Regions from separate parts of the Microbulbifer spongiae genome, predicted to be linked through region 1. Evidence: predicted binding sites of a transcription regulator. Region 1 holds the regulator's gene; the other holds the start of a gene.
What was found. Region 1 encodes LexA, which represses DNA repair genes until DNA is damaged. Its sites were predicted from a motif close to ACTGTNTNTANANACAGT; they were not measured.

Region 1 (15,354 bases):
TGCCTATCCCGGTGAAAAACCGCTGGTTCGCGATCTTTCCTTCACCTTGATGCGCGGTGACAAGATCGGCCTGATTGGTCCCAATGGTGCCGGCAAGAGCACCCTGATCCGCCTGCTGCTGGGAGAATTGCAGCCCCAGCGCGGCCGTGTGCGCCTGGGTACCAAGCAGCAGATAGCCTATTTTGACCAACACCGCGACCAGTTGAATCCCGCACTATCGGTTTTGGATAATGTGGCCGGGGGACGCGATTCGGTACTTATTGGTGGTAAGAGCCGCCACGTGATGTCCTATTTGTCCGATTTTTTGTTCGGTGGCGCCAAGGCATATACTCGGGTTGACGCCCTGAGCGGTGGCGAACGCAATCGTGTTCTGCTGGCCAAGCTGTTCAGTCAGCCCGCGAATATCCTGGTACTCGATGAGCCCACCAACGACCTGGATGCGGAAACCCTGGAGCTACTGGAGAAGCTGCTTCTGGACTTCGGCGGCACCGTGCTGTTGGTGAGTCATGACCGCGCCTTTTTAGACAATGTAGTGGGCGCCTGCCTGGCCTTCGAAGGGGATGGTGACATTCGCGAGTATGTGGGGGTACGACGACTTTCTTCGCCAGGGGGCCGCTTTGTAACAGGGACCAAAGCGCAAAAGCTGCCCCAGCTTGCACCCTCATCCAAGCCCGCGCAACAAGCAAAGCCCCAGGCACTCAAAAAAAAGCTCAGCTACAAGTTACAGAGAGAGCTGGACAGCCTGCCCGAGTTGATTGAGAGCCTCGAAGAGGCAATTGACACTTTGCAAACGGAGGTCGCCGACCCGGCTTTTTTCCGTCAACAGCCGTCCTTGGTACAGGAGCGGTTGCGCTTGCTGACTGAAAAGCAGGCACAACTGGAAGCCGCTTTTGCGCGTTGGTCTGAACTTGAAAGCGGCACTGGATGAGGGTGTTTCTGGTGCTTGAAGAGTAGTGGTTTACCAAACCTTCACCGCTTCCCACCAGCTATTTATCTTCCAGGTGCACGCGGATTGCCAGCACATCGCATTTGGCCCCGTGTAACACCCCATTGGCGGTCGAGCCCAGCAACAGGGCCAGACCGTGGCGGCCGTGGCTGCCGATAACGATCAGGTCTGCCCCCAGGTCCGCGGCCAGGCGATGTATCTCGGTAGAGGGCTGGCCGAGAATGACGTGTTGTCGTTCGGTGGGAATATTCAGCGCATGGGCAGCCTTGCGGAGCTGTTCCTTGGCCTGGGTTTGCAATTGCTCCTGGACTTCGGAAAGGTCCATAGGGATATCTCCGCCATAGGCAAAAGTCAAAGGCTCTATGGCATGTACCAAACTCACCTCTGCGCCAAATGCCCCCGCAAGCGCAGCGGCTTTTTCCAGCACCTGCGAGGACTCCTCGGAGAGATCAAGGCCGACCAAAATCCGTTGATATTCCGCCATAATGTGCTTTCTCCCGTCTCTATTATTGACTCAATGAATACACCCTTTCGACAGTCATTTTCAGTCTACCGTAAAAAAACTGTTTGACACAGATCATACGAAACAGCGCAGAATGGCGGTTTTTGTCTTTCATTGGGGTGATTGGTGATGTCCGAATGGTTACCAGTGATCATTATTGGCCTCGTCATTGGGTTGGTATTGGGGCCGGTGATGTGGCTGAAACCCAACCGTCGAGACCGCCAACTGGCGGACTTGCGCAGTCGGGCTGCGCGGGCGGGCATTACTGTGCAGATTCAGGCCCTTCCGGCCACCGCTGGCAGGGGGACTGCCGCCGTTTATTCCCATCGGTGGCAGGACCGCAAAGGGCTGCGGGTTGGCTGGACGCTCCAGCGCCAGCGGGTGGCGCACGAGTTGAATTTTGCCGGACGCTGGGATTGGGGTAGCGGTCCCGCTGCTCCCAAATCCGCCTGGCATTATCTGCATCAATTACTGGAAAAAGTGCCAGTGAACACCTATGCAGTCGTAGCCACTGATGTGGGATTAGGCATCCAGTGGGAGGAGTCGGGTGGAGGGCAGACCTTTGCACAACTGTTATCGGCACTGGCTGAATTCGGTCCGCTGATAGAGGGGGCCATTCGCAAACCGAGCCCGGTAAGGCCCGTGGAGAACTAGTCTTTCGAGGCCCGATACCCGCAAGAGGAGCCAGGTGCTACGCCTCCTTCCCAGTCCTTTAAAGGGTGGGGATATTTGCTGTCTGGCACAGAAAATTGTCAGCTTTGCTTGACCGCGCACTGGCTGGAGCTTATATATTCGCGCAGCGCAAGCTTGGACTGGCAGCTTGCCGGGCCTTAAACAGCAGTAAATTTTTATTTCAAATCAGAGAGTTATGGGTAAATCACTGGTCATTGTTGAATCACCGGCCAAAGCGAAAACCATCAACAAATACCTCGGCAAGGACTTTGTGGTTAAGTCCAGCGTTGGCCATATTCGCGATTTGCCCACAGGTGGGGGCCGCAAAGGGCCTGTTGATGCTAAGGCGCGGGCGCGACGCGCGGCGGAAACCCGCAGGCTCTCCCCGGAGGCGAAAGCGGCATACAAGCGCAAAAAGAGTCACGAGCAACTGATTAAACGCATGGGCATAGACCCGGATCACGGCTGGTTGGCACATTACGAAATCCTGCCAGGCAAGGAAAAAGTTGTCAGTGAATTGCGCAAGCTCGCCGAAAACGCTGACCATATCTACCTGGCGACGGACCTGGATCGCGAGGGAGAGGCAATCGCCTGGCATTTGCGCGAGGCCATCGGCGGTAGTGACGACCGCTATCGCAGGGTAGTCTTTAACGAAATCACCAAGTCGGCAATTCAGGGCGCCTTCAAAGATCCCGGGCGATTGAATATCAACCGGGTGAATGCCCAGCAGGCACGGCGTTTTCTCGACCGTATTGTCGGGTATATGGTATCGCCGCTACTTTGGGAAAAAGTGGCCAGGGGGTTGTCTGCAGGGCGCGTGCAGTCTGTGGCCGTACGCCTTGTCGTGGAGCGGGAGCGGGAGATCCGTGCCTTTATTCCGGAAGAGTACTGGTCCCTGTTTGCAGACACAAAAACCGATAATGCCGACAAGCTGCGCCTTGAAGTCAAAAAGCAGGCAGGTCAGGTATTCCGGCCCGTCAATGAGGCCCAGGCGAATAGCGCCGTGCGGCAACTGGAGTCCAGTGCGTTTGTTGTTAGCGGGCGGGACGACAAACCGACCAGCTCCAAGCCCGGTGCCCCGTTTATCACCTCGACATTGCAGCAAGCGGCGAGCAACCGCCTCGGTTTCGGTGTGAAGAAGACCATGACCCTGGCTCAGCGTTTGTATGAAGCGGGGCATATTACCTACATGCGTACCGATTCCACTAATCTCAGTGGCGAGGCTGTGGAATCTGCCCGGGAATATATCGGCGAGCACTACGGCGATCCGTATCTGCCGAAGGTGCCTAACACCTACAGCAGCAAGGCAGGGGCCCAGGAGGCCCACGAGGCCATTCGACCCTCCGATGTGCGTGTGGGCCCGAATATGCTATCGGGGGCAGAACGCGATGCGGAAAGGCTCTACAACCTAATCTGGCAACAGTTTGTCGCCTGCCAGATGACGCCAGCACAATTTACCTCTACCTCAATCGTGGTCAGCGCCGGCGAATTTGAACTGCGCGCTCGCGGCCGGGTTATCCGCTTTGACGGGTTCCTCAAAGTGGCGCCTTCCGGGGGCAAAAAGGAGGAGGATCTGGAACTGCCGGACGTAAAAGTCGGCGACAGGCTCGCCCTGCAGAAATTGGACCCGAAACAACATTTCACCAAACCCCCAGCGCGTTTTAGTGAGGCGGCCCTGGTGAGAGAATTGGAAAAACGCGGCATTGGCCGGCCCTCCACCTATGCGTCAATCATTTCCACCATTCAGGACCGCGGCTATGTGCGTTTGGAAAACCGGCGTTTCTACGCGGAAAAGATGGGCGACATTGTTACCGATCGCCTCAGTGAAAGCTTCAAAAATTTAATGGACTATGGTTTTACCGCGAACCTGGAAGAGTCCCTGGATGCGGTGGCCGAGGGGGAGAAAGGTTGGAAACAGTTACTCGATGAGTTCTATCGGGACTTCTCCGCTCGCCTGGAAAAGGCGCAGTCTACCGATAAGGGCATGCGTCGCAATACTCCGACTGACACGGATATTACCTGTAGCAGGTGCGGACGCCATATGCAAATTCGCACGGGTTCCACCGGGGTATTCCTGGGCTGTTCCGGTTATGCTCTGCCCCCGAAGGAGCGCTGCGTCAATACCATGAACCTGGTATCCGGCGATGAGGCGGTGGATGCGGACACAGATGAGGAAGCGGAATCCCGCCTTTTGCGCGAGAAGCGCCGTTGCGCCAAATGTGGCACGGCCATGGACAGCTACCTGCTGGATGAGCACCGCAAGCTCCACATCTGTGGTAACAATCCAGATTGCAGCGGTTATGCAATTGAGCAGGGCACCTTTAAGATCAAAGGGTACGATGGCCCGGTGATCGAGTGTGACAAGTGCGGCAGTGACATGCAACTGAAGTCTGGCCGTTTTGGTAAGTACTTTGGTTGTACCAATGAAGCTTGTAAAAACACCCGTAAGTTATTGAAAAATGGCCAACCGGCGCCGCCGAAAATGGACCCGGTGCCCATGCCGGAGCTGGTGTGCTTGAAAGTGGATGACCACTATATTCTGCGCGATGGTGCCACCGGGCTTTTCCTGGCCGCGAGTCAGTTCCCTAAAAAACGCGAAACACGCGCCCCCCTGGTCAAAGAGTTACTGCCTCACCAGAGCGAAATCGACCCCAAGTACAGCTTCCTTTTTTCTGCCCCGCTCAAAGACAACGAGGGGCGGGACACGGTGGTGCGTTTCAGTCGTAAGATGCAGCAGCAATATGTGCAGTCTGAAGAGGGGGGCAAAGCGACAGGATGGCGTGCTTTCTATCGCGAAGGCACTTGGCAGGTTGAGCCCGGTGGTAAAAGCACCGCTGCCAGACGTAAACCCCCGCGCAAGAAAGCCGCTCAAGGTAATCAATGACGAATCTCTATACGGGTCTGGTTGTCTCTGCGCTGCGCAAATGCCAGCTGTTGTTACAGTTGTCTGGCGAATCTGCCTTGCAAAACAGGGCCCTGCAAGAGGCGGCCCTGTTTCAGTTGTGGAAAGCCTACAAGGCTTACCTCGCTGAGCTGGCAAATGAATTGCAATTGGGTTTCGAGCCCGAGTCATTGCAAGTAGTCCTGGATAGTCTCAAGAGCCGGGGAGTGGTCAGTAGTGAGGCCAGGGAATTGTCCTTGCTCTACGCTGATCCAGATAGCTGGTTGAGCAAGCTGCTTCAATGCTGGAGAAAGCTGCAGCAGTATGCTCCCACACCCACAATGGAATCCGCGCGGAAAGGGGCAAACCTGATCCCACTGTGCAGTATGGCCTCCCCCACATCCGGTGCGCTTTCTGCTGAAATACTGCTGAAGTGGCATGGTGCTCTGAGCGAGTTGGTGCGCAGGCAGCGCGCCAGTTTGGAGGAGTGTTAAGGGTACCTGTGTACCATTTGCTTCGCTTGACTGCGCCCACTGAAACTTATAAATAGCCTGTGTTACACTGGGCGCAAATTGATTTGTGGTGAAGGAAAAGCAAATGTCCTCCGAAACTTTTGAGATTATCGAACTGGCCAATGGCGATGTGGCTTTGCGTCGCAGCGGCCACAAGGAGGACCCTCTGGTGAGTATCCATTTCTCAGCCGAGAGTCTCCAGTTTATGAGAAAACACAAGGTGGCTATTGCCCGGGCTATGCTGGAAGCGGGCATTGAGGCTGTACACAATCTGGATGACCTGGAGCCGGGTTACTTTGAGGAAGACGAGGAATCACTGCCGGTTAACCATACGATCCATTGATCGAGGGGTTACCCCGAAGAGGTTTCAACAGCGGCCAATGGCCGCTGTTTTTCGTATTAAGGCGTGATCAAATCAAGGGGTTTGGCGAATGACGCCCACCGCCAGCCCCTCAATCACAAAGTGGTTGTCCCGCATATCCACCTGAATGATGTCGAAGTCCTCATTTTCAGGCAGCAACTGCACCGCCGCCTGGTTGCCTTTGCGGCGGAAGCGTTTCACGGTGACCTCCTCGTCAATACGTGCCACAACAATCTGCCCATTCCTGACCTGCTCGGTTTTCTGTACCGCGAGCAGATCCCCGTCGAGTATGCCCGCATCGCGCATACTCATCCCGTGTACCCGGAGCAGGTAGTCTGCCGGCGGGCGAAAGAAGTTGGCAGGGAGATGGCAATAGTCCTCGATGTGTTCTGCCGCGAGAATGGGGTGGCCTGCGGCAACACGACCAATGATGGGAAGGCCGGATTGGTGGTCGGGAATCCGAATGCCGCGGGAAGCGCCGGCGACCATCTCAATGGCTCCTTTGCGCGCCAGGGCTTTCAGGTGCTCTTCTGCGGCATTGGGTGACCGGAAGCCCAGCTCCTGGGCAATTTCCGCCCGGGTTGGCGGATAACCAGTTTCTTCCAAATAGGTTTTGATCAGCTCTAGTACTTGGGTTTGTCGGGCAGTGAGATTGGTCATGGGGTTACCTGGTATTCTGTATTTTTATACAGTTGCTGGGATTATATACAGAATTGATGTCTATGCAATCCCAATGCACCCCCGCTGTATATGCTGCTACATTGGTTATGAAAACTGGGAATGAAACACGATTGTTGAAAGGCCTGACAGAGAGGGAACGATGCTGGATGCAAAAATGGCCGAGGCATGGCGGGTGCTGCGTATACAGTCGGAGTTGGTAGATGGCATTGAGCGTTTGATTGCACTCAGTGGCGCGGTTACGGTTTTTGGGGGCGCGCGTTTTACCGAGAGTAGCCCCGAGTACCGGCAGGGTGTGAAGCTCGGTGAGCTATTGGCCGCAGAGGGTATTTCGGTAATCACCGGTGGAGGACCGGGTTTGATGGAGGCGTGTAATCGCGGAGCTTTTGCCCTGCCGGGTACTTCAATTGGGTTGAACATTGAGCTTCCTTTTGAACAGACAGCCAACCCGTATCAGGATATCAGTTTAAATTTCCGTTATTTCTTTGTGCGTAAATTTATGTTTGTCAAACACGCTGTGGGCTTTGTGGGTCTGCCGGGGGGTTACGGTACTTTGGATGAATTGTTTGAGGCATTAACTTTGGTTCAGACACAAAAAGTGCGGCGGTTTCCCATTGTATTAGTGGATAGAAACTACTGGCGTGGTCTCTACAACTGGCTGGTGGATACGGTCTTGGAGCGAGATTGCATTGATGCAGGCGATCTGGATTTATTCCATATCGTGGAAACGGTAGAGGAGGCGGCAGACCTGATACTGCAATTTATGCGGCCCCAGGAGTAAGCGGAATTTTTCCCGTGTGTTGCGCCTGCCTCCTTCTCGTATTTTAATCGGCAAACAAAGCGTCGCATTTAAAAAACAACGCAATTGAACGGGCTGCTTTTGTGACTCGCACCGGCCCGGAGCTGCTGGCTGCGCCGCTTGTGTTGCAATGACCCGGCAATGTATGCCACGGCCGGGTTAGCCATAACTGAGCGAATCATACCTCTCCAAAGGAGCGGTCTGTATCGACAATGTGCTCCCAACCGCTAGCCCCCTGATCACAGCCTCAATGATTGATCGGGATGTGGGAGTAGAATAGGGTGTCGACAGACCGGCGGTGGAGTGTGCTAGTCTGGCCAGAATCAAACACCTGTTTTAAATCCTGGTTGACTGCTTATGAGCCATACGGACACCGTTAGCCGCATACTGGACGCCGCAGAGATCCTGTTTGCGGAGCGCGGCTTTACCGAGACATCCTTAAGGACAATTACCAGCACGGCCGGGGTCAACCTGGCCGCCGTCAATTATCACTTTGGTTCAAAGAAGGCATTGATTCAGGCGGTGTTTGAACGTTTTTTAACCCCGTTCACCTGCGCGCTGGAGTCAGAACTGGACGGGTGTGCTGCATCTGGTCGACACCTGCGTGTGGAAGACCTGCTGGGGAGTCTCTACCGGGTGGGGCTCGGCAGCCTCGGTGAACATGGTCGCGATCCCCAGCGTTTCATGCGCCTTTTAGGGTTGGCCTATACGCAGTTCCAGGGGCATTTGCGCCGTTTTATCGTGTCCCGGTATGGCGATAGCTACCGCCGTTTTGCCGGTCTGCTGGCAGAGGCCCTCCCCGGGATAGACCCCGTCACCTTCTACTGGCGCCTGTACTTCATGCTGGGTGCAACCATCTTTACACTGTCGAGTTTCGATGCCATAGAGGCTATCCTGAGAGAGGATTTTGGTGCGCAGAGCAGTTTGCCAGAGACCCTGGAACGACTGGTGCCTGCTGCCGCTGCCATGCTACAGGTTGTTGAAACATAGCCTCTGAAAGGGGTGTTCAGGCGGCGGAACTATTCAAGGAGCTTATTATGTCCGCACCGCTGGGACCGATTATGGTCGATATCGAGGGACTTGAACTTTCCAGTGAGGATTGTGAATTGCTGCAGCATCCACTCGTGGGAGGGGTGATTTTTTTCGCGCGTAACTACCACAACCGGGCCCAATTGCAGGAGTTGATCGCGGCGATCCGTGCGTTGCGCCCGGAGTTGTTGTTGGCTGTCGATCAGGAAGGGGGCAGGGTCCAGCGTTTTCGCGATGAATTTACCCGTCTGCCATCCCTGCAGTCCCTGTCCGCAAGAGCCTCACAAAAGCAATTGCGGGATGTGGGTTGGCTGTTGGCAGCGGAATTGCTGGCAGTGGGAGTGGATTTCAGTTTTGCGCCGGTTTTGGATGCAGATGATGCCTACAGTCGGGTTATTGGTGACCGCAGTTTTTGCGCAGATCCGAAACGCCTGACGGCATTTGTACGCCCATTTATTCAGGGTATGCGGGAGGCGGGCATGGCGGCTACCGGCAAGCATTTTCCCGGCCACGGCCACGTGCTTGAAGACAGCCATATGGAATTGCCCGAGGATGGGCGCACCCTGGATCAGGTGATGGAGTCCGATGCCTTGCCATTTATTGATTGTATCGGTACCTCGGAGCTGGACGCAGTGATGCCGGCTCATATTCACTTCGTGAATGTCGATGACCGGCCTGTGGGCTTTTCCCGCTACTGGCTACAGGATATCCTGCGGGGACGCCTTGGCTTTGACGGGGTTATCATTAGCGATGACCTTTCCATGAAAGGTGCCGCTATCATTGGCGGCTATGGGGAGAGAATTCGGGCTGCCCTGGAGGCCGGCTGCGATATGGGGGTAGTGTGCAACAATCGTGAGGGGGCCCGGGAAGCCCTCGCCGCCCTGCAGGGGTTTGTGCCACAACCAGAATCCCGTGTGCGCCTGAGCGCCATGCGCGGCAGGCCCTCTATCACTGCCTGGGCTGAACTGGAAACGAATGCCCGTTGGCACAGAACGCGCGACTGGCTTTCAACCTGGCACCATTGACTGCCGCCGGGTGGATCGCTGTGGATTGTTGGTTCTTCAGAGTATCCATGGCACGCGTTTTAGCCTAGAGAATTTCCGGGTATTCAGCGGCCGTGAACCCTCTGCCCTACCTGTCCGATGAGATCGTCAAGACAAATGGGCTGACTCTGCGTTACAGCGCCATCGCGGTTGCGTCTGAGATTGTTGGCTTGGTGCCAATAAGGTATTGAGATTACCTCTGGCTGTGGTGCCAGGGTAGCCCCACCCTAAGGTGGAAGCGTTGAGGAGGTAGGGGGCTGTAACGTTGTTAGCATTTAGGGGGTATTGGTGGAATCTGTAGAGCACTTACTTCTGACCTGGTTTGGTGAGAATCGCGCCTGGATCGTGATCGTCTTCCTGTTCGTGCTGATTGCGGCAGTAGTTGCCTGGATGTATGGCCGTTTCGTCCTGCGGTTCGCAGCTCGGGCTGAAAAGACAGAAAATCCCTGGGATGATGCCCTGGTGCGGGCACTGTCGCCCCCGGGGCAGGTTTTGGCGTGGCTACTGGGACTGACGCTTGCGGCGCAGTATGCCGGACGGGCAACCGGTGCGGAAATCTTCTCTGTGGCAGAACCGGTGCGTGAGATAGGGCTGATCCTGGTTCTGGCCTGGTTTGCCTGGCGCTTCTCCCACAGTATCGAGTGCAACCTGAGCAATCCCCGCTATATCGGCAAGCCGATGGATGCAACCACGGTACGCGCGATCGGCAAGCTTGTCAGGGCCTCTATAGCCGTTACCGCTGGCATTGTGATTATGCAGTTTCTGGGCTACAGCGTGAGTGGCCTGCTGGCGTTTGGTGGGATCGGTGGACTGGCAGTCGGTTTCGCGGCCAAGGACCTGCTGGCGAATTTTTTTGGTGGCCTGATGATCTATCTGGACCGCCCCTTTGCGGTGGGGGACTGGATTCGATCGCCAGATAAGGAGATTGAGGGCACAGTTGAGGATATTGGTTGGCGCCTTACCCGGATACGCACATTCGATCTGCGCCCGGTCTATGTGCCCAATAGCATTTTCACTCAGATCGCAGTAGAAAACCCTTCTCGTATGCTAAACCGAAGGATTTTCGAAACTATTGGAATCCGTTATGAAGACGCGCACTTGATGGCGCCGATTGTTTCAGATGTAAAGGCAATGCTACAGCGACACCCTGAAATAGATGTCAATCGAACACTTATCGTTAACTTCAACAGCTTTGCCGCCTCATCGTTGGATTTCTTTGTATATACGTTTACGCGAACGACGGACTGGATCCGTTTTCACGAGATTAAGCAGGAGATTTTGTTATCAATCTTGAAGATTGTCGAGAGCCACGGCGCTTCCTGTGCATTTCCTACCTCTACCGTGCATATTGCCGATATTCCTTCATTAACGCAGGAAGCGGTGTGTGACAGCTCGCCGCAGGTACAATAAGATACATGGGAGTCATATTAATACTGCCCTTTACTAGGCTTTTGACGGTTAATTACGCGGATAGGTACAAAGCTAGTATTTATTTCACATAGAAAACTAGACACTGGCGCTATTTTATCTAAAAATCAGTTTACGTTCGCTGGATTTCTGTCCAAAGGATGATTCAAGATAGCATTCTGCACTGTGCAGTCTGTTAACAATAGGGTGGCGTTTGTCCCTCTTTACGCATGGGGTAATAGAGGTAGGCGCAATAACAATAATGAGGTTGTCTCAATGAGTGATCGCGTTACAGGTACTGTGAAGTGGTTTAATAACGCAAGGGGTTATGGCTTCATCACCTGTGGAGAAGGAACTGAAGATATTTTTGTTCACTACCGCAGCATCCGCGGTGAGGGTTATAAGACCCTTAATGAGGGGCAGGCGGTTGAGTTCGAAATGCAACAAGGTGACAAAGGACTGCTGGCGGAAGATGTTGTTCCCTGTGAGTGATTCTCGGATTGCTCGTTGAAAGAACTGTTGTCGTGTGGGGTTTGGTGGTTGTTAGCTGCCAGCTCTGCCAGCGCCTCTATAAAAGCGGGTCTTTTGGCCCGCTTTTCTATATTTTGTTCAATGCCCTAGTGGCCGGTTTGCCCGGCAATTTCAATGACGTTAGCGGAAATGTCATTAGCGGCGTTTTTTCAGGACTTTGAAATGCTGACGCAACGAACAGTACTGTTTGTATTTCAGGGGTGATTGCCGGAGGGTTATGCGCACCTCACGGTTTATTGTGATCGTGAATAAACGCGCGCAGAGACTTTGGTGTCAGATTTTTTTCCACTTCACACTATTTTGTGGCAGTGGCGGCAAGGCCCGGCGTAATATGAATCAAACAGGTATCCGGTTGACCCGTGTCTTTTGGATACCATGGTTTGAGTCCTGGCGGTTGGCGCTCTCGAAGAGCTTGGAGATCAACAGCAGTTACACTCTATGCGCTTCTTCAACAGGGAAGTCCCACTATGCACCCCGCTGTCGAGCAGAATACCCGGCCCGATTATGATCCTGTGATCCAGGATATCGCTGACTATGTGCTGAATTACCCGATAGATTCCGATGCAGCCTGGGATGCAGCGCGCTATTGCCTGATGGATGCCCTTGGCTGCGCACTGCTGGCGTTGCGTTTTCCTGAATGTACAAAGTTGCTGGGTCCTGTGGTGGAAGGAACCTGGGTACCTGGTGGCGCGCGAGTGCCGGGCACCCGGTTGCAACTGGATCCAGTGAAAGCGGCCTGGGATATCGGCTGTACAATACGCTGGCTGGATTTCAACGATACCTGGTTGGCCGCGGAATGGTGTCATCCCTCCGATAACCTGGGCGCCATACTCGCGGTGGGCGACTTTCTGTCGCGGGAGCAGTTGGTGCAGGGCGGCCCCCAGATGTCGATGCAAACAGTGCTTGAGGCCATGGTCAAAGCCTACGAGATTCAGGGTGTGCTGGCGATGGCAAACAGCTTTAACCGTGTTGGCCTTGACCATGTAGTCTTGGTGCGGGTAGCTTCAGCGGCGGTCACGGCCTGGATGAAAGGTGGCAGCCGGGCGGAAATAATGTCGGCAGTATCCCTGGCCTGGGTAGATGGCAGCGCCCTGCGTACCTACCGGCACGCCCCCAATACCGGTTCACGCAAGTCCTGGGCAGCGGGAGACGCTGCATCCAGGGGGCTTTGGCTTGCGCAGATGGCACTGCGTGGGGAAATGGGCGTTCCCACCGCACTCAGTGCAAAACAGTGGGGTTTTTACGATGTCTGTTTTAGCAAAACCAATGCGGATCAGAAAGTGAAGGTGGAGGGAGACAGGCAGTTTCTATTTTCCCGCGGCTATGGGTCTTATGTGATAGAGAACATTCTGTTTAAGGTTTCCTTTCCGGCCGAGTTTCACAGCCAGACTGCCTGTGAAGCAGCCATTGTCCTGCACCCACAGGTGGCTGAAAGGCTTTCGGAGGTTGACAGGATTGTGGTGACAACGCAGGAGTCAGCGATTCGTATTATCTCCAAACGTGGCCCATTGACGAATACGGCGGATAGGGACCACTGTCTCCAGTATGTGGTTGCGGTGTCGCTGTTATTGGGCAATCTGCAGGCTGAATACTACGAAGATGATTTCCATAGGGCGCATCCGGAAATTGATGTGCTGCGCGACAAAATGTCGGTGATTGAAGACGGAGGCTACTCAAGGGATTACCTGGACCCGGACAAACGCTCTATTGCCAATGCAGTGCAGGTTTTTTTTCGGGATGGCAGCTCAACAAAAAAGGTCGAGGTGGCATATCCCATTGGACACCGCCGTCGCCGGCAGGAGGGAATTCCCTTGCTGGAGCATAAGTTCCGCCAGAACCTGGCCTCGCGCTTTCCTTCGGGCCAAGTGGAGAAGGTTCTGGCGTTATGCCAGGATCAGCAACGCCTTTGCAGTCTGCCGGTACATCGCTTTATGGATTTGTTGGTGATTTAGTGGCCCGTGTTGTCAGCGGTGAAAGGATTGGCAGGCGAGTCTTCAAACGGCGGCCAGTGGCCGCCTGTTTGAGTACTCACAGGGTAGGGTGATCAGATAGTCCTTCCCACTTGGAGTCGACAGCATGGCAAGCGCGCCTAGAATTTGTACTCGGCGCCGATGCCTGCGTAGTTGCGGTCGTAGCCAGCCTCTGCACTTTCGTCAGTGTAGAAACCAAAAACCTTGGCCGCGCTGCTGAACTTGTAGTCGACCCCAAGGCTATAGGTTTTACCATCCTCTTTGACAATGTCGGACTGGCCGTATTGGGCTTTCAGGGTCCACGGCTCGATCTTGTAGGCAACAGAGCCCATCCAACCTTCCTGGCGGCTACCGTCAGCCTTCTCCTGGTCTTCGAAAAGGGCACCAACCTGCAGGGGGCCAATATTGTATTGGGCGACGAAGCGCTGAACGTCACGGTCATTCTCTTCAACATCCTGGTCAACGGCGTAGGCCAGGTAAACACCGTTGTTGTCGTAAGCAATCGAGACGGAAACACCGTTTTCCCGTGTGATTTCCCTGAGTATTTCATCCCCGGCTTCATCCAGGCCGATTACCTCATAGCCAATGACTGCGTCTTTGTGGCTGAAGTAAGCGGCAGAAGCTTTAAAGCCAGCGAAAGACGGAGTTGTGTACTGAAAGCTGTCTGCTTCGCGGTTGTCGCTCTTGGTAATCAGACTCTTGATGTCGCCCTCCAGGTCGTTGAACAGATCCACTTTCTTTTGGGCAACTTTTAGGGGGGTGTCAAACTTGCCGGCGATAACCTGGCCGAAACCGCCCTCCAGGCCAGCGTAGATATTGCGTTGGGAAAAGGTATCTTCGGCATCGCCGTCCATATCCACTTCGTATTCCATACGGTAGATACCCTTGATACTCTCCGTCAAAGCGATTTCGCCCTTCACGCCCAGGCGGGAGGCATTGCTCTGGACGTCGGTGGCAGAGCCATCTCCCTCGTCGAAGGATTGCAGAGTGACATTGGCTTTGCCGTAAAAACCCACTATTTCGCCTTCGTCCTGAGCAATGACCACAGTGGGGATCAGGGTAACGATGGCCAGAGAGAGCGCGGTCTTGTTCATAATCGTCTCGCACAGTTTATGGTTTTGGGCAGAGGGGGTCTTTTCGTTCACTTGTATTGGCGCCCCCTCAATCTGGTGCGGATTCTGCGTCCTAAATATTACAAAAATGTTAAACATGGCACTTTTTTTAAAATAATATGACCGATAAGTGTCATTCAGAGGTGCTAATGTCGCCGGGCGGCAGTAATAAGCTAACGATACCCCGTTTCTTTTGCCTCGCTTGTACCTGTGTTGGGTTTCTAGCTGTCCCAGGCTTGATGCAAGTGCGCATGGGGGATATCGCCTGTTGATGTGAAGGCATTGAATCGGGCGGGCGCTGCGGGGAAATGGATATGCCTTATTTGTGGAGGGTATCAGGTGAGAAACAACTCTGGGGTCCCACCCTGCTGCTCTGGTTATTTTCACTGTCCATCATAGGCCTTGGTTGCCTTCCTGAACTGCCTGAAACAGGGCTGCTGCTGGGCGCCTATGTGGCATTGGCCCTGGTACTGCTGATATGGCCTCGCTACAGACCCGCACTGATACTGCTGGCAGCTTCCCTTGCCGGTGCCGGCTGGGGCTTGTGGAGCAACCAGAAAGCGCTGCAACAACGCCTGCCCATTGAGAGACATGGCTCCGACCATCTGCTTCGAGTCCAAATCGTATCCCTGCCGGAAATCCGCTCCAGTACCGGCGATCAATGGGGCGGGTCGGTGGCAGGCAGTGTGCGTTTTCAGGCGGTGGTTTTGGGGACCCCTGCGGACACAGGGCGAAGCCCGGTTGCAGCGGGTAGCCTCTTGTATCTCACCTGGTATCGTGTCGACGCCGACACTCTGCCCCGACTGCGCGGCGACAGCCGCTGGTTGTTGCCGGTGCGCCTGATGCGCCCGCGGGGCAGTGTGAACCCTCACAGTTTTGATTTTGAGCAATGGCTTCTGCAACGGGGGATA
Region 2 (15,354 bases), 1.7 Mb from region 1:
GCCTGCTCAACCCCGGTGAGGAGATCGTGATCCCCGAACCGATGTATATCGGTTATGTGCCCATCTGCGACAGTCTCAGGCTGTCGGTGAAACGGGTGGCCTGCCCGGCAGAAAAGGACTTTGCCTTTGATGTGGAGGCGATCAAGGCGGCCATCAGCGAGCAAACCCGGGTGGTGATGATCAACACTCCGGTTAACCCCACCGGTGCCATGGCGACACCGGGGCAGTTGCGTGCGCTTGCGGCCGATTGTCGTGAACGGGGGATCTGGCTGGTGTGCGATGAGATGTACTCCATGATCACTTTTGCTCGCCGGCATACTTCCCTACGCACCGCGGCGGAAGCGCTGGACAATATTGTCGTGATCGATGGCCTGTCCAAATCCCACGCGATGAGTGGTTGGCGCCTGGGTTGGGCAGTGGCGCGGGGACCTTTGGTGGAGCGACTGGCGCAGTTTGCCGGTGCCACTATTTTTGGCTGCCCGCAGTTTATCCAGGAAGCGGCCGCGTTTGCCCTGGAGTTTGACAGCTACTTTGTCAAGCAGATGCGCGATGCCTACAAGCGGCGCCGGGACCTGATTGTTGCGCGTATTGGCAGGATACCGGGCCTCAACTGCTACAGCCCAGAGGCAGGCATGTTCGTGATGGTGGATGTGTCCGAAGTGGCCGCCTCAGGGCAGGAGTTTGCCGAGGCCCTGCTGGATGCCGAGCGGGTTTCCGTGCTGCCCGGCGCGCCATTCGGCCGGAGTGCAGTGAATCATGTGCGTCTGACTCTCGCGGCAGAGGAGGCAGAGTTGACCCGTGCGCTGGATCGTATTGAGCGCTTTGTTACCCACGGGTGCCGCCAGGTCAGCTGAGCGGACGGCTGTTGAATACGCCCCGGATGCCCTTGCCGAGGCGAGCACTTCTACCCGCGCGAAACAATAGAGTGTTTCAGCCATCGGCGAATACCGCTATCCTTGCCCCCTTTCAGATGCAAAAGAAACCAACTTCGTGAAAATTGACCGGCATAATTTGCGTATTTTGCAGGCACTGCAAACCAACGCCCGTATTAGCAACCTGAACTTGAGTGAACAGATTGGATTGTCGGAGAGTGCTTGTCTGGCCCGGGTGAAGCGCCTGACCAGTGAGCGTTATATCCGCGCGTTTCTTGCAGAGATAAACCTGGACAAAGTGCGCCATGCCGAATTTTATGTGAATGTGGCACTGAAGCGCCAAGATGCGCGGACCAGTGAAAATTTCCGCCATATTATCAATGATATCCCTCAGATTGTTTCCTGTGTGAAGATGTCCGGGGAGTTCGACTATATGTTGCGATTTGTATGTCCGGACGCAGCGGACTTCAATTTGGTATCTGAACAACTGTTGGCCAATGAAGCAGCAGCCATATCCCGTATGACTTCGCATCTTGTGATCGAGAAAACCAAGCGGTTCACTGGATATCCCCTCGAACTGCTCTTCAAAGACTAAATGTCATTTCAGGAACTGGCCCAGTTCCCGTTTTTTAGCATCTACCGGGCAAACACTGCCAACGAATGATTAATAGGGCTTATGGCGGTTAGAGCCTCATATATACTGTAGTCACACTTTAGTCGTGCCGTAGGACAATTTGGGGCCGGTCGCAAGAAGTGTTCGATGACTACGGTTGGAGGGGAATTAGCATTGAGATATTTTGGAAGGATCTACCTGGCTGGCAATGCGTTGATTTTTGCATTTGTGGGTCTGGGGGCATTGCTTTACCCGCAAGCTTTCGCCGCTGCTATCGGGATCACATTCAATACCTCTGCCGCAATGCCTGAATTTCTGGCTACTTATGGCGGTTTTATGCTGGCGATTGCTGTGGTTCTTTTGATTGCACAGGCATTGCGGCGGTATCGCAGAGTGGCCTATGCGGCGCTTTCAATGGCCTATATCGGCTTTGGGCTCGGCCGGTTGTACGCTATGCTGTTCATCAGCGGATTTGACGAGCGCAATCTGCTGTTTTTCTTTTTGGAAGTGGTGATGGTGGTTTGGGGGCTTTTTTGTTACCGTGAATCTCGCTGGCTGCCTCTCCAACACGGTCATTAGTGCACTCCGAAACCATTCGATCCCTTAGATTGTTGGCTGATCGCTCCTGAGATATCGCGTCAATTGCGTATAACCGCTGGTATTTCAAAGGGTTGTGCCAGACTGCGGCCAGTGGTGGTTTTCACCGATGGGGAGTAAACAATCCAATTTCGCGTAGACTGAAGCCCACAGCCCACAGCCCACAGCCCACAGCCCACAGCCCACAGCCCACAGCCCACAGCCCACAGCCCACAGCCCACAGCCCACAGCCCACAGCCCACAGCCCACAGCCCACAGCCCACAGCCCACAGATTGTGTTCTGGCGCATTTGGCCGGCTGCGGGCTGGATGGGTCAGGCCGGCATATTGGCGCTGCCACCCTGGCTTAAGTTTGTCCGGGCATCGGCTGTTTTCTCCTGCGAAGCATCAGATAGCGTCCCGTCTACTGCCCGGCGAAAAGCGAGCTTGTAGTCTTTGAATTCCGTACCCATCCAACGGTCCCACCAGGTGAAGTAGAAACCGTAGTTGCCCTGGAAGCGTTGGTGGTGCAGATCGTGGTGGGTGGTGGTGGTCATATTGTCCAATGGGCCGTCCACCCAGTTGCGTGGATGAAACTCACAGCCCGTATGCAGCATAGCGTTGCGAAAAATCATGATAAACACGAAGGATAGCCAGATAGTGGGGTGCATGGGAATCATCAGGATGATCAGTGGTGAGAAGAGCCCGTTTAGAGCGGCTTCCCCCACAGAAAAGCTATAGGCTGTCCAGGGCGTGGGAGTTCGGGATAGGTGGTGCAGGCGGTGAAAGTGCTTGAATATTTTTGGGTGATGCATGCCCCGGTGAGTCCAGTAAAAGTATGCATCGTGCAAAAGGATCAGCACCGGCAGGCTGGCAATATTCCACCACATGGGGTAGTCGCCCCATTGCCAATATAATTTTGTTAGCCCCATCTTTTCAAGCAGGCTGATAATGGTGCCAATCACAGTAAAGATACATACGGTCAGCATGGAGAAACTGACTTCGCGGCGTATATCCTTCCATTCCGCCCGGCGCTTTTGAATGCGGCGGCGATGCATCCAGGTACGAAACAGCCAGCCTGCGCAGATACTCATTACAGAGGCTGCCAACACATAGCGAAATAGGGTCAAATGAAAGTGCTTGGCTCCGTATTGGGCCAGTTCCATCAGAAAATCCATACACTCACCATCAATATTGTATTGGGAATGGAGACGTCGTTTTCTTGCTATACAACCCGGTCAACCGATCCGTTTGTAATGACCAATTGGTAGCGGTTGCCCTTGAAACACGAATGAAACTGTCCGAGATTGTCCGAATCTCAACGGCACCCGCCTGACGGTGGCACTATGCCGTACAGCACTGTCGCACAACCCAGTTTGGTTGTTGCGACACCCTATCGGGATATCGTGTCCCACCATTGTTCGGGGGTTGTATGCAGTGGTGCACTCAGTCTGGAGAGGTTTTCATGACGCGGCTTGCGGAAAGTGAAAAATTTCTAACGGATTTCGAACCCGCAATGATTCAGGTAGGTAACCTTTGCCGACGGTACTCAGTTGGGGTCAGGTTGTGACGGCGCTTGAAGGCTGCATTGAAAGGGCTCAGTGACCGGTAGCCAATATCCAGGGCGATGGTGAGTACCGGCAGGTGGGCCTGCTCCGGATCGGCCAGGCGCGCACTGGCCTCATCGATACGGAACTGGTTTAGATATTCGTTGAAATTGCGATAACCCAGGTGGCGGTTGATCAGGATGCGCAATAGATGCTCACGGGTATCCAGTTGCTCAGCCAGTTCACGAATAGTGAGACCTGTCTGGCGATAGCCCCCGTTGTGCATATGTGCCTGCAGTTTTCTCATTTGTGCTTGCTGCTGCTCATCCGGAGAGGGTGCTTGTGCAGGAGGTGAGATTTTCTCTTCGGCAGGAGTGGCGGATGGGGGCAGGGACTCCCCCAAAGCACTGGGTGAGAGTGCCAGCAACCACAGGCAGGCGGCTAGGGAGAGGAGGCTGGCGAGTAGTGCGTGTAAGGTCGGTACCCCATGGGGTACCGGGTGGTAGGTAAACAGGAATTCAGCGCCGATCACGATCAGCATGTAGACACCCACGGCAATGAGCAAAATGGCACGCAGCCGCCGGCGCTCCTCCACTAAGTCGGAGTGGAATTGCCCCAACAGCGTCAGCATGCCGGCACCAACCAGCCCCATGCTCAGTAGTTGGGACAGGTTAAAGAGCAATGTCTGGGCCCCTGAAGCCAGGGAAGAAGGCGCGTATTTCGCAAAAATACTCAATGCAATAGCGAGGCCGATAGGTATCCAGCCCCAGCGGGGGAAGGGCTCCTCCTCTCGGCAAAGCAGGTGGGTAAAGAGCCAGAATGCTGCAGGTACCAAGAAAATCGGCAGGTTAATCAGGAATGCGCCTGCCGGAGGCATTGGCGGTAGGGTGGGCCACAGTAAATAGCAAATGACGCCAACCAGCACCAGTATCAGCCAGCGCCCCGCGGCCAGTCGATGGTGATTCAAAGACACTTTTGCCGCTGCCAGTAACAGCAGGGCACAGGCGCCGCCGGAGAAAAATAAATAACCGGCGGTCATGCTTTATCTCCAGCGTGTTGCCCAGGCATCCAGAACCTTGCTGCTATAGGTATGGCGACCATAACTGCCATTGTAATAGGCAAGGGCGTTAGCGAGGTTGCCTTTGGCCTTTTCGATGTAGTGCTTGAGAATGGTACAGCCATAGCGCAGGTTGGTATCCATGTTGATCAGGTTGTCATCCGGGCGCCCGATTTCCTTTTTCCAAAAAGGCATGACCTGCATCATGCCCTGAGCACCGACACGGGAAACTGCGTAGGGATCGAAGGCGCTCTCTATCTGGATTACGGCGAGCACAATCTCGGGGCGCAGGCCGGCCCGGGTGGCTTCCCGGTGCACCGCCTTTAACACCTGCATGCGCTCTTTTGGGTCTTTGATATAGCGGGAAAGCGGCTGGGATTTTGACATCAGCCACACTTCGGCATCGAAGCGATCCACAAAACTGCCTGCCTGGTTGATAGCCTCCTGCAGCGCGAGGCGCAATTCGGGGTCTACCTTCACAGCGGGGCTTTGGGATTCGACACTGCTCCAGGCAAGACAGAGCAGCAGAGCAGCAGTGGCTTTTCTCATCATGTCCGAGATTTTACGAAAAGCCCGGGAAAATGGGCAGCCCCTTTTTTGACTGGCGGTACTACCCCCTGTCTAGAGTTTTCTTGGGTAAGCGGGGTATCCGGCCCAAACAGTGGCGGGCCGGAATGCAAGTGTCAGCGGTCAATTTTTTCCAGCAGCACTGTCTCCAACTGGGAGAGGGCAAAGTCCTGGGCCTCGCTATCGGCGCGACCCTTGTACTCCGCCACGCCCTTCTCCAGACCGCGATCGCCAATGACAACACGGTGGGGAATACCCAGCAACTCAATATCCGCCAACATGGCGCCGAGGCGCGCCTTGGACTCGTCCATCAGCAGTACATCAATGCCTCTGCTGCGCAGGAATTCGTACAGGTGCTCGCACTTGTCCCTTACCCTATCGCTCTTGTGCATATTGATGGGCACAATGGCCAGCTGGAAAGGGGCAATGGCCTCGGGCCAGAGTATGCCGGCACTATCGTGTTTCTGCTCGATGGCCGCTGCCACAATACGGGACACACCGATACCATAACAGCCCATGCTCATCAGCTGCTCTTTACCGTTCTCATCGAGGAGGGTGGCGTTCATGGCGCGGCTGTACTTGTCGCCCAACTGGAAAATATGGCCCACTTCGATGCCGCGCCTGACTTCCAGGGTACCCCGGCCATCCGGGCTGGGGTCACCGGTGACAATATTGCGCAGATCCTCAATGCGGTCGAGTTTCACATCGCGGTTCCAATTGACGCCGGTGTAGTGATAGTCGTCGCGATTGGCACCACAGATAAAGTCCGCAAGATGGGCGGCAGACCTGTCCACAATGGTTTCAATCTCCATCCCCACCGGGCCCAGTGAGCCGATAGTACAGTGTAATTCCTCCGCGATACGCGACTCGGGGGCAAATTGCAATGGGCTGGCGACACCGGCCAGTTTTTCCGCCTTGAGTGTATTCAGGTCGTGATCACCACGCAGTACCAGTGCAAGCAGCGGTGGGGTTTCACCCTGTGTACATTCACCCAGAACGATCAGTGTTTTCACGGAGTGTGCCGGGTCTGCCTTGAGAAAGTCATTTACCGCCGGGATGGATTTTTGACCCGGGGTATACACCTCCTGCATCTCGCAGCTCGGCTCGGGCCGCGCCCCCCCCGGGGCGACAGCCTCGGCCAACTCCACATTGGCGGCGTAGCGGGAATCCGTGGAGAAGGCGATATCGTCCTCACCGCTCTGCGCCAGGACGTGGAACTCGTGGGAGCTTGAGCCGCCGATGGCGCCGGTATCCGCCAGCACCGGGCGGTAGTCCAGGCCAATGCGCTCAAAGATGCGACAGTAGGCGTTGTACATGACATCGTAGGTTTCCTGCAGGGAGTCCGCGCTGTCGTGGAAGGAGTAGGCATCCTTCATGGTGAATTCACGCGCGCGCATCACGCCAAAACGGGGACGAATCTCATCGCGAAATTTGGTCTGTATCTGGAAGAAATTGGCTGGTAGCTGCTTGTAACTGTTGACCTCGTTGCGGATCAGGTCTGTGATCACTTCCTCGTGGGTTGGTCCCAGACAGAAAGCATTGCCGTGGCGATCGCGGATACGCAGCAGCTCGGGGCCGTACTGCTGCCAGCGCCCGGATTCCTCCCACAACTCGGCTGGCTGTACCACCGGCATCAACACCTCCAGGGCACCAGCGCGCTCCATTTCCTCGCGGACGATACGCTCGACTTTGCGTAACACACGCAGCCCCGTGGGTAACCAGGTGTAGAGGCCCGACGCCAAACGGCGGATCATGCCCGCGCGCAGCATCAGCTGATGGCTGATGACCACGGCATCGCTGGGCGTTTCTTTTTGGGTTGCAATGAGGTAGCGGGATGCGCGCATAGGAATTAACTGGACTGTATTGGCTGTAGACCGGGCATTTTACGCTATTTGCCGGACAATAAATATTCTTGTGGCGGTTTTGCACTAACGGATGTTGCCTGCAATAGGTCGCGATGGTTACTGGGTGGTATTGGCAATCCCGCTGTATGGTCCGGGAATAAAAAACCCCGCTTATGCGGGGTTTTCAGCTTTCGGATCGGCGGGGAATCAGGACTCGGCCATCTCCTTCAGTTTCTTCAACGGACGCACCTTCACCTGAATGCTCGCCGGTTTGGCCTTGAACATGGTCTCTTCGCCAGTGAAGGGATTGATGCCCTTGCGGGCCTTTTTAGCTGGCTTCTTCACCGTGGTGATTTTCAGCAGGCCCGGCAGGGCGAATTCGCCAACGGCACGCTTCTTGATATGGCCTTCGATAATGTCGCCTAATTCATCCATAACGGACTGGACCTGTTTGCGGGACAGTTCGGTATTTTCGGCGATCTGGTTCAGAATCTGGGTCTTGGTGTACTTCTCCTTGATAGCCTTTACTTTCTTGGCCGGTGCGGCTTTCTTAGCCGGAGCCTTTCTGGCAGCGGCTGTTCTGGTAGCAGCTTTCCTGGTAGCCATGGCTGGTTTCCTTCTTTGTTGTTCGGTGTAAGTCTGGTAAGTGTGTTTCTACTCCCGCTGCACTGCGTCCAAAAAAACGGTGGTCTCAGCGGGTGATAACGGGAAGTATATATAGTTTTTGCAGGACCGTACGGGAAAATACTAGAAAAATAGTGTTTTTCTGCATTTTATAACTCTTGTACCGGCCTTCGGGGGCCTCCTGGCTAGCCGAAAGGGCGGAGCGGCTTCTTCCCTCTGAAGGGCTCATGTATACTCTGTTCCCTTTTTCAAGCACCGGGTACTGAGTAATGCCGATCTATGAATACCAGTGCACTGCCTGCGGCCACGAGATGGAGGCGCTGCAGCGCATAAGCGATAACCCGCTCAAAGATTGTCCAGTTTGTGGCAAAGCCGAGCTTAGCAAGAAAATCTCTGCGGCTGGGTTTCGCCTGAAAGGGGGGGGTTGGTACGAGACCGACTTCAAGACGGGCAGCAAGAAAAACCTGGCCGGGGATGCAGCCAACAGTGGCAAGGCCAAGGGCGACAAAACCGCGAAGACGGCCTAGACCCGCGATGTGTACGCTCAGGTAACCATTTCACCATCGATAACGGGAATTTTATCCATGCGCAGCGACTACTGTGGCGTTCTTCGTTCCGCGGACATTGACCGTATAGTGACCCTCTGTGGTTGGGTCGATCGCCGCCGTGACCATGGCGGTGTGATTTTCATTGATCTGCGCGATCGAGAGGGTATCGTTCAGGTAGTATTCGACCCGGATGCCGCCGAGCATTTTGAGTTGGCCGATCGCGTGCGCAGCGAGTATGTGCTGAAGGTTACAGGCCGGGTGCGCGCCCGTGCTGCGGAGGCCTTGAATCCCAATATGGCTACCGGCGAGGTAGAGGTCTATGGGACCGAGCTGGAGATTCTCAACAGTGCCGAAACCGTCCCTTTTCAACTGGACGAGCACATTGAGGTGGGGGAGGACGTCCGCCTCAAATACCGCTACCTGGATCTGCGCCGCAACGAGATGCAGCACAATCTGCGCTTTCGTTCCAGGCTCACTACAGCGATCCGCAACTATCTGGATACGCATGAATTTCTCGATATCGAGACTCCGATCCTCACGCGCGCCACGCCGGAGGGCGCGCGGGATTATCTGGTCCCCAGCCGCACCCACGAGGGCAAGTTCTTCGCCCTGCCGCAGTCCCCGCAGCTGTTCAAGCAGCTGTTGATGGTGTCCGGTTTTGATCGCTATTACCAGATTGCCAAGTGTTTTCGCGATGAGGACCTGCGCGCCGATCGCCAGCCGGAGTTCACCCAGATTGATATCGAGACCTCTTTCCTGGGAGAGGAGGAGATCATGTCCATCACCGAGGGCATGGTGCGGACGCTGTTTAAGACGTTGAAGGGGGTGGAACTGGGGACTTTCCCCCGTATCACTCATTACCAGGCCATGTTGCGCTATGGCTCCGACAAGCCGGATCTGCGTATTCCTCTGGAGATGGTGGAAATCAAGGACCTGATGACCGAAGTGGAATTCAAGGTATTCTCAGGGCCTGCCAGGGACCCGAAAGGGCGCGTGGCCGCTATCAGGGTGCCCGGCGGTTGCGATCGGCTGACCCGCAAGCAACTTGACGATTATGGCAAGTTTGTCGGTATCTATGGCGCCAAGGGGCTCGCCTATATCAAGGTCAACGCGCGCGCCGACCTGGAAAACGGGCTGCAGTCGCCGATTGTCAAATTCCTGCCTGTCGAAACCCGCGCTGCTATTCTCGACCGCCTGCAAGCGCAAGATGGGGATCTCATCTTCTTCGGTGCGGACAAGGCCAGGATAGTGTCGGAAGCCCTTGGTGCACTGCGCTGCAAACTGGGCCAGGACCTGAATCTCTATACCAGTGAGTGGGCCCCCCTGTGGGTGGTGGCTTTCCCGATGTTCGAGGAAAATGAGGACGGCAGCCTCACCGCGCTGCATCACCCCTTTACCGCCCCTTCCTGTACCCCCGAAGAGCTGGAACAGAACCCATTGGGTGCTCTGTCCCGCGCCTATGATATGGTGCTTAATGGCACCGAGCTGGGTGGCGGCTCCTTGCGTATTCACGATCAGGTGATGCAGCAGGTGGTGTTCCGTACCCTCGGTATCAGTGAGGCGGAGCAGCGCGAGAAGTTCGGCTTCCTGCTCGATGCCCTCAAGTACGGCGCTCCTCCCCATGGTGGTCTCGCTTTTGGCCTGGATCGTCTGGTGATGCTGATGACCGGCAGTGATTCCATCCGCGATGTGATCGCATTCCCGAAAACCCAGAGTGCCGCCTGTGTCATGACGGATGCTCCGGGTACGGTTGATGCCCGGCAGTTGCGCGAGTTGAATATCCGCCTGCGCCAGAAAGAAGAGAGTATCCGCTGATTTTCCCCGGTGGGCCCAGCGAAACAAGCCCGCCAATTTACGCTGTGGACAATGTGTGTTGCCCACTGCCCACCCCGCGCACAGACGAAGAGAGACGAGGATGGCCGGACATAGTAAATGGGCCAATATCAAGCACCGCAAAGCGGCCCAGGATGCCAAACGGGGCAAGGTATTCACCAAAATTATCCGAGAGTTGACCGTGGCCGCCAAGGCGGGTCCCAACCCCGATGATAATCCGACCCTGCGCGCCACCATTGATAAGGCCCTCGGTGCCAATATGAAACGCGACACCATTGATAAGGCCATTGCCCGCGGCGCCGGCAATACCGATGGCGAACACTATGAAGCGGTGGTTTATGAAGGTTACGGTGTCGGCGGTGTGGCGGTACTGGTGGAATGCCTCACCGACAATCGCAATCGCACTGTGGCAGAGGTACGCCATGCCTTCTCCAAGCGCGGTGGCAACCTGGGTACTGATGGTTCGGTGAGTTATCTTTTTTCGCGCAAGGGGCAGCTGTACTATGAGGCCGGAGTCGATGAAGAGACGCTGATGGAAGCGGCCCTGGAGGCGGGTGCCGAGGATATTGAGACTAACGATGACGGCAGCGTCGAAGTGACCACGGAATTCCAGGACTACCTCTCCGTCAAGGATGCACTGACTGAAGCCGGCTTTATGCCGGATAGCGCCGAGATAGCCATGATACCCTCTACCACCATAGCGCTGGATAAGGAGGGTGCAGAAAAAGTGCTGGCACTGGTCGAGATGTTGGAAGACCTGGATGATGTGCAAAATGTTTACACCAATGCGGATATTCCCGTTGAGGTGATGGAGGCACTTGGCTGAAGACTTGCTCCCCCAGGGGGCAGACGCCATTCTGCCCCGACGTTTCTCGGCGCATCTGATGTTCACCCTTGACGCTTTCCCCCCGCCTTGGGACACTCCCGTTACTATATAAACATACAGATCTTGAGGGAGCTGCCTTTTGACCCGGATCCTGGGAGTTGACCCCGGCTCAAGAAAAACAGGCTATGGCATTATCGATGTGAAGTGCAGCAGTGCCCGCTATGTGGCCAGCGGCGTGATTCGTATCCCAAAGGGCCCTTTGCCCCAGCGTCTGAAATTGATTTTTGATGCAGTGAGCCAGATTGCCGAGCAGTACCGGCCCGTGCAAATGGCTATTGAAAATGTATTTATGTCAAAGAGTGCCGGTTCCGCCCTGAAACTGGGGCAGGCCCGTGGCGCCGCCATTGTGGCCGGTACCCACCGGGGCCTGGAGGTGGCTGAATACGAGGCGCGCAAGGTCAAGCAGGCAGTGGTCGGCAATGGTGCTGCAGACAAACTACAAGTGCAGCATATGGTCAAAACCCTGCTGTCGCTGCCAGCTTCTCCGCAGGAGGATGCCGCTGATGCCCTTGCCGTGGCTCTGTGTCATATGCATACGGGGCAGCTCCCCGCGCTTGCGGGTGGCGCTATGCCCAGCCGCTATCGCAGGGGCCGGTTCAGTGTTTAGGTGTGTTTATAGAGAGCGCCTCACACCCACGGATGGAAAATCAAAAAACTGGAATAACATATGATCGGAAGATTGAGCGGAACCCTGGCTGAGGTGCGGCCGCCATTATTGTTGGTGGACGTGCAAGGGGTGGGCTACGAGGTACTCGCGCCTATGACCACTATTTTCGAGCTGCCCGCCCTGGGGCAGCCGGTGCAGCTGCATACCCATCTGGCGGTGTCCGAGACAGTGCAACAACTGTATGGTTTTCTCCGGGATGCCGAGCGCAAACTGTTTCGCACCCTGATCAAGATCAGTGGTGTGGGTCCCAAGTTGGCTTTGGCCATTTTGTCGGGCCTGGATGGGGCTGCCCTGGCCCGCTGTGTGGCGGAAGACAATGTGGCGGCACTGGTGAAAGTGCCCGGTGTGGGGAAGAAGACCGCCGAACGCCTGATTATTGAACTGCGTGACAAGTTGACACCGGACTTTAATCACACCAATGATATCCCGCTGGTTCCGGCCACTGCGGCGCCTGAGGTGAATCATGTCAGTGAGGCTGAAAGTGCCCTGGCGGCACTGGGCTATAAACCCGCGGAAGCCAGCAAAATGGTGGCTCGGGCCGGCAAGGAACAGCCGGATGCCGACAGCGCGACCCTGATCCGCCTGGCACTGAAGGGAATGGTGCCCGCTTAATCTGGAGCTGTTTTCATGATCGAAGCCGACCGTCTGGTGGCGCCCCAGTCTATGGGGCCCGCAGGCCAGGAAGAGCAGTATGATCGCGCTGTACGCCCCAGAACGCTGGTGGACTATGTGGGCCAGCCCGTGGTCTGCGAGCAGATGGAGATCTTTATCCAGGCCGCCAAGCTGCGCAAAGAGGCCCTGGACCATACTTTGGTATTCGGTCCGCCGGGCCTGGGCAAAACCACCCTGGCCAATATCATCGCCACGGAGATGGGGGGTGCTATCAAGGCTACCTCCGGCCCGGTACTGGAGAAGGCGGGTGACCTGGCGGCGTTGATGACCAACCTGGAGCCGGGCGATGTCCTGTTTATCGACGAGATACACCGCCTGAGCCCCCATGTGGAAGAGGTCCTGTACCCGGCCATGGAGGACTACCAGTTGGATATCATGATTGGTGAGGGTCCGGCGGCCCGCTCCATCAAGCTGGACGTGCCGCCTTTTACCCTGGTGGGTGCCACTACCCGGGCGGGTCTTCTCACCTCCCCCCTGCGGGACCGTTTCGGCATAGTGCAGCGACTGGAGTTTTACAGTGTTGAGGATTTGACCCGTATCGTGCGCCGTTCCGCGGGCCTGATGGGGGTGGGCATGGACGAGGGCGGTGCCCTGGAGGTAGCGCGGCGTGCCCGTGGCACCCCGCGGATCGCCAACCGCCTGTTGCGCCGGGTGCGCGATTACGCGGAGGTGCGGGGTGATGGCTCGGTGGATTCGGCGATCGCCGATGCTGCCCTGAATATGCTCAATGTGGATGCCAGGGGCTTCGACCAGTTGGACCGGCGCATGTTGCTGGCCATGATTGAGAAATTCGATGGTGGCCCGGTCGGCGTAGACAGCCTTGCCGCTGCGGTGAGTGAGGAGCGGGACACGCTTGAGGACGTGCTGGAGCCATATCTTATCCAGCAGGGCTATATTGCCCGCACACCGCGGGGGCGGGTGGTGACCGGGCTTGCCTATGAGCATTTCGGCTTGCCGAAACCCGACAAATAAAACGCAAAGGGGGAGAGGTGAACGGGGCTTTCAGTATTCCTGTGCGGGTCTATATAGAGGATACGGATGCAGGCGGTATCGTCTACTACGTGAATTATTTGAAGTATATGGAGCGGGCGCGCACAGAACTGCTGCGTTCGCTCGGCTATGATAAGCCGGCGATGCCGCAGCAGGGGTTGCTGTTGGTGGTGCACTCTGCAGAGATCCGGTACCGCTGTTCCGCCAGGCTCGATGATGCATTGCGCACAACTGCGGCGATTGGCAAACTGGGGCGTGCCGCAGTGACGTTCGAGCAAAAAATCTGGCGCCAAAATGAGCTAATTTGTGAAGGTGTGGTCAAAGTTGCCTGTGTCTCCGACCACAACCACAAACCCTGTGCCCTGCCGGGGCCCATTTTTTCAGCATTAAAGGCAGTAATTTAAGAAGATGAATGCCGGTGAACAACTTTCCCTGTGGGGACTCATTCAGAACGCCAGTCTGCTGGTACAGCTTGTGATGTTGCTGTTGTTGCTGGCCTCGGTGGTTTCCTGGGTCATGATTATCCAGCGAGGCCTCTATCTGTCCCGGGCCAAACAGGCTCTCAATGGTTTCGAACGCCGCTTCTGGTCCGGTGCCGATTTGAACAAGCTGTTTCGCGAGGGCAATGAGCGTGCCGAACGGAGTGAGACAGACGGGGTGGAGTCCCTGTTTCGGGCCGGTTTTACCGAGTTCACCCGCCTGCGCCAACAGGGCAGTAGTGGCCCCGAAGCGGTGATGGAGGGAACGGAACGGGCCATGCGTGTGGCCATGTCGCGGGAGCAGGAAAAAGTGGAGATGAATCTGCCATTTCTCGCTACCGTGGGCTCGGTCAGCCCCTATATCGGCCTGTTCGGTACTGTCTGGGGCATCATGAATTCTTTCCGCGGTCTCGCCACTATGCACCAGGCTACCATTGCCACGGTAGCGCCTGGCATCAGTGAGGCCCTGGTGGCTACGGCCATGGGTCTGTTTGCGGCGATTCCGGCAGTGATAGCCTATAACCGCTATTCCGCCAAGGCGGAGTGGCTGCTGTCCAGTTACGAAACTTTTGCCGAGGAATTTTCCTCGATTCTGCACCGTAAAGTGCATTCCGGCTAAGTGGTGAGCAGGCGAATCCTATGAGTGTGTTTCGCAAAGGCAGCAAGAAAAGGCTGGTATCTGAAATCAATGTGGTGCCCTATATCGATGTGATGCTGGTACTGCTGATCGTGTTTATGGTCACGGCACCACTGCTGATGCAGGGGGTCAAAGTGGATCTTCCCAACGCGCCCTCGGCGCCGATGGAAGAGCCGGACGAGGAACCGCTGATTGTCTCGGTGCGCGCCGATGGTACCTACTACCTGAATCTGGGTACTGATGAGAAGACGGCCAAGCCACTTCCGGAAATCCAGGATACGGTGGCCAAGGTGTTGCGTCAAAAGCCAAAAACCCCGGTTCTGGTATGGGGTGATACCGATGCGGATTACGGTTTGATTGTCAATGCCATGACCGAATTGCAGCGGGCCGGAGCCCCCAGTGTCGGTTTGGTTACCGAGCCACCTCAAGGGTAGGTGCCAGTGAAGACAGGCGCTTACCCACTGGCAATTGTGATCAGCCTCCTGTTGCACGGGACCCTGATTGCGGTCATCGCTTATGGCTGGGAGGCCAGTCGCAGGACTGAACACAAGCCCATGCCACAGTTTGTACAGGCCAGGCTGGTGACAGTTGAGGCAGTTACGCCCAAGAAGAAGTTACCCAAAAAGGTGGATAAGATACAACAGCGTGCCCAGCGAGAAGCGCAGCAGAGGCAGCAGGCAGAGATTGAGCGCAAGCGCCGAGCCGCACTGGAGCGCAAAAAGAAACGGGCAGCTGAGAGGAAGCGCCAAGCGAGAATCGAGGCAGAGCGCAAGGCCCGGGAAGAGAAAGCGCGCCAGGAAAAAGAGCGTAAAGAGAGAGAGGAAAAGGAGCGCAAAGAACGGCTGGAGAAAGCGCGCCAGAGTTCTTTTGACGAAGCGTTGCAGGAGGAAGAGGAGCTGCTGGAGGCAAACGAAGGTGAACAGGCGGTCATGTCCGTGGCCCA

Region 2: ruvC (crossover junction endodeoxyribonuclease RuvC) is a predicted target of LexA. The motif match lies at 11,010-11,027, and genes of this name have one in related genera.

What each region holds. Positions count from the first base shown of each region.
Region 1 covers NZ_CP098023.1:1,856,858-1,872,211, forward strand. The annotation lists gene M8T91_RS07895 (ATP-binding cassette domain-containing protein) at 1-928, shown strand, start outside; gene M8T91_RS07900 (universal stress protein) at 987-1,430, opposite strand; gene M8T91_RS07905 (hypothetical protein) at 1,578-2,102, shown strand; gene topA (type I DNA topoisomerase) at 2,317-5,004, shown strand; gene M8T91_RS07915 (DUF6586 family protein) at 5,001-5,495, shown strand; gene M8T91_RS07920 (hypothetical protein) at 5,599-5,856, shown strand; gene lexA (transcriptional repressor LexA) at 5,929-6,534, opposite strand; gene M8T91_RS07930 (LOG family protein) at 6,695-7,333, shown strand; gene M8T91_RS07935 (TetR/AcrR family transcriptional regulator) at 7,709-8,341, shown strand; gene nagZ (beta-N-acetylhexosaminidase) at 8,389-9,405, shown strand; gene M8T91_RS07945 (mechanosensitive ion channel family protein) at 9,712-10,833, shown strand; gene M8T91_RS07950 (cold-shock protein) at 11,107-11,322, shown strand; gene M8T91_RS07955 (bifunctional 2-methylcitrate dehydratase/aconitate hydratase) at 11,829-13,313, shown strand; gene M8T91_RS07960 (porin) at 13,451-14,425, opposite strand; gene M8T91_RS07965 (DNA internalization-related competence protein ComEC/Rec2) at 14,758-15,354, shown strand, end outside.
Region 2 covers NZ_CP098023.1:3,537,799-3,553,152, reverse strand. The annotation lists gene M8T91_RS14885 (pyridoxal phosphate-dependent aminotransferase) at 1-854, shown strand, start outside; gene M8T91_RS14880 (Lrp/AsnC family transcriptional regulator) at 991-1,467, shown strand; gene M8T91_RS14875 (DUF4345 family protein) at 1,633-2,064, shown strand; gene M8T91_RS14870 (sterol desaturase family protein) at 2,396-3,238, opposite strand; gene M8T91_RS14865 (helix-turn-helix domain-containing protein) at 3,582-4,646, opposite strand; gene M8T91_RS14860 (lytic transglycosylase domain-containing protein) at 4,650-5,216, opposite strand; gene M8T91_RS14855 (proline--tRNA ligase) at 5,348-7,075, opposite strand; gene M8T91_RS14850 (HU family DNA-binding protein) at 7,283-7,681, opposite strand; gene M8T91_RS14845 (FmdB family zinc ribbon protein) at 7,969-8,226, shown strand; gene aspS (aspartate--tRNA ligase) at 8,284-10,062, shown strand; gene M8T91_RS14835 (YebC/PmpR family DNA-binding transcriptional regulator) at 10,163-10,906, shown strand; gene ruvC (crossover junction endodeoxyribonuclease RuvC) at 11,046-11,573, shown strand; gene ruvA (Holliday junction branch migration protein RuvA) at 11,634-12,245, shown strand; gene ruvB (Holliday junction branch migration DNA helicase RuvB) at 12,261-13,277, shown strand; gene ybgC (tol-pal system-associated acyl-CoA thioesterase) at 13,295-13,699, shown strand; gene tolQ (protein TolQ) at 13,704-14,393, shown strand; gene tolR (protein TolR) at 14,414-14,845, shown strand; gene tolA (cell envelope integrity protein TolA) at 14,852-15,354, shown strand, end outside.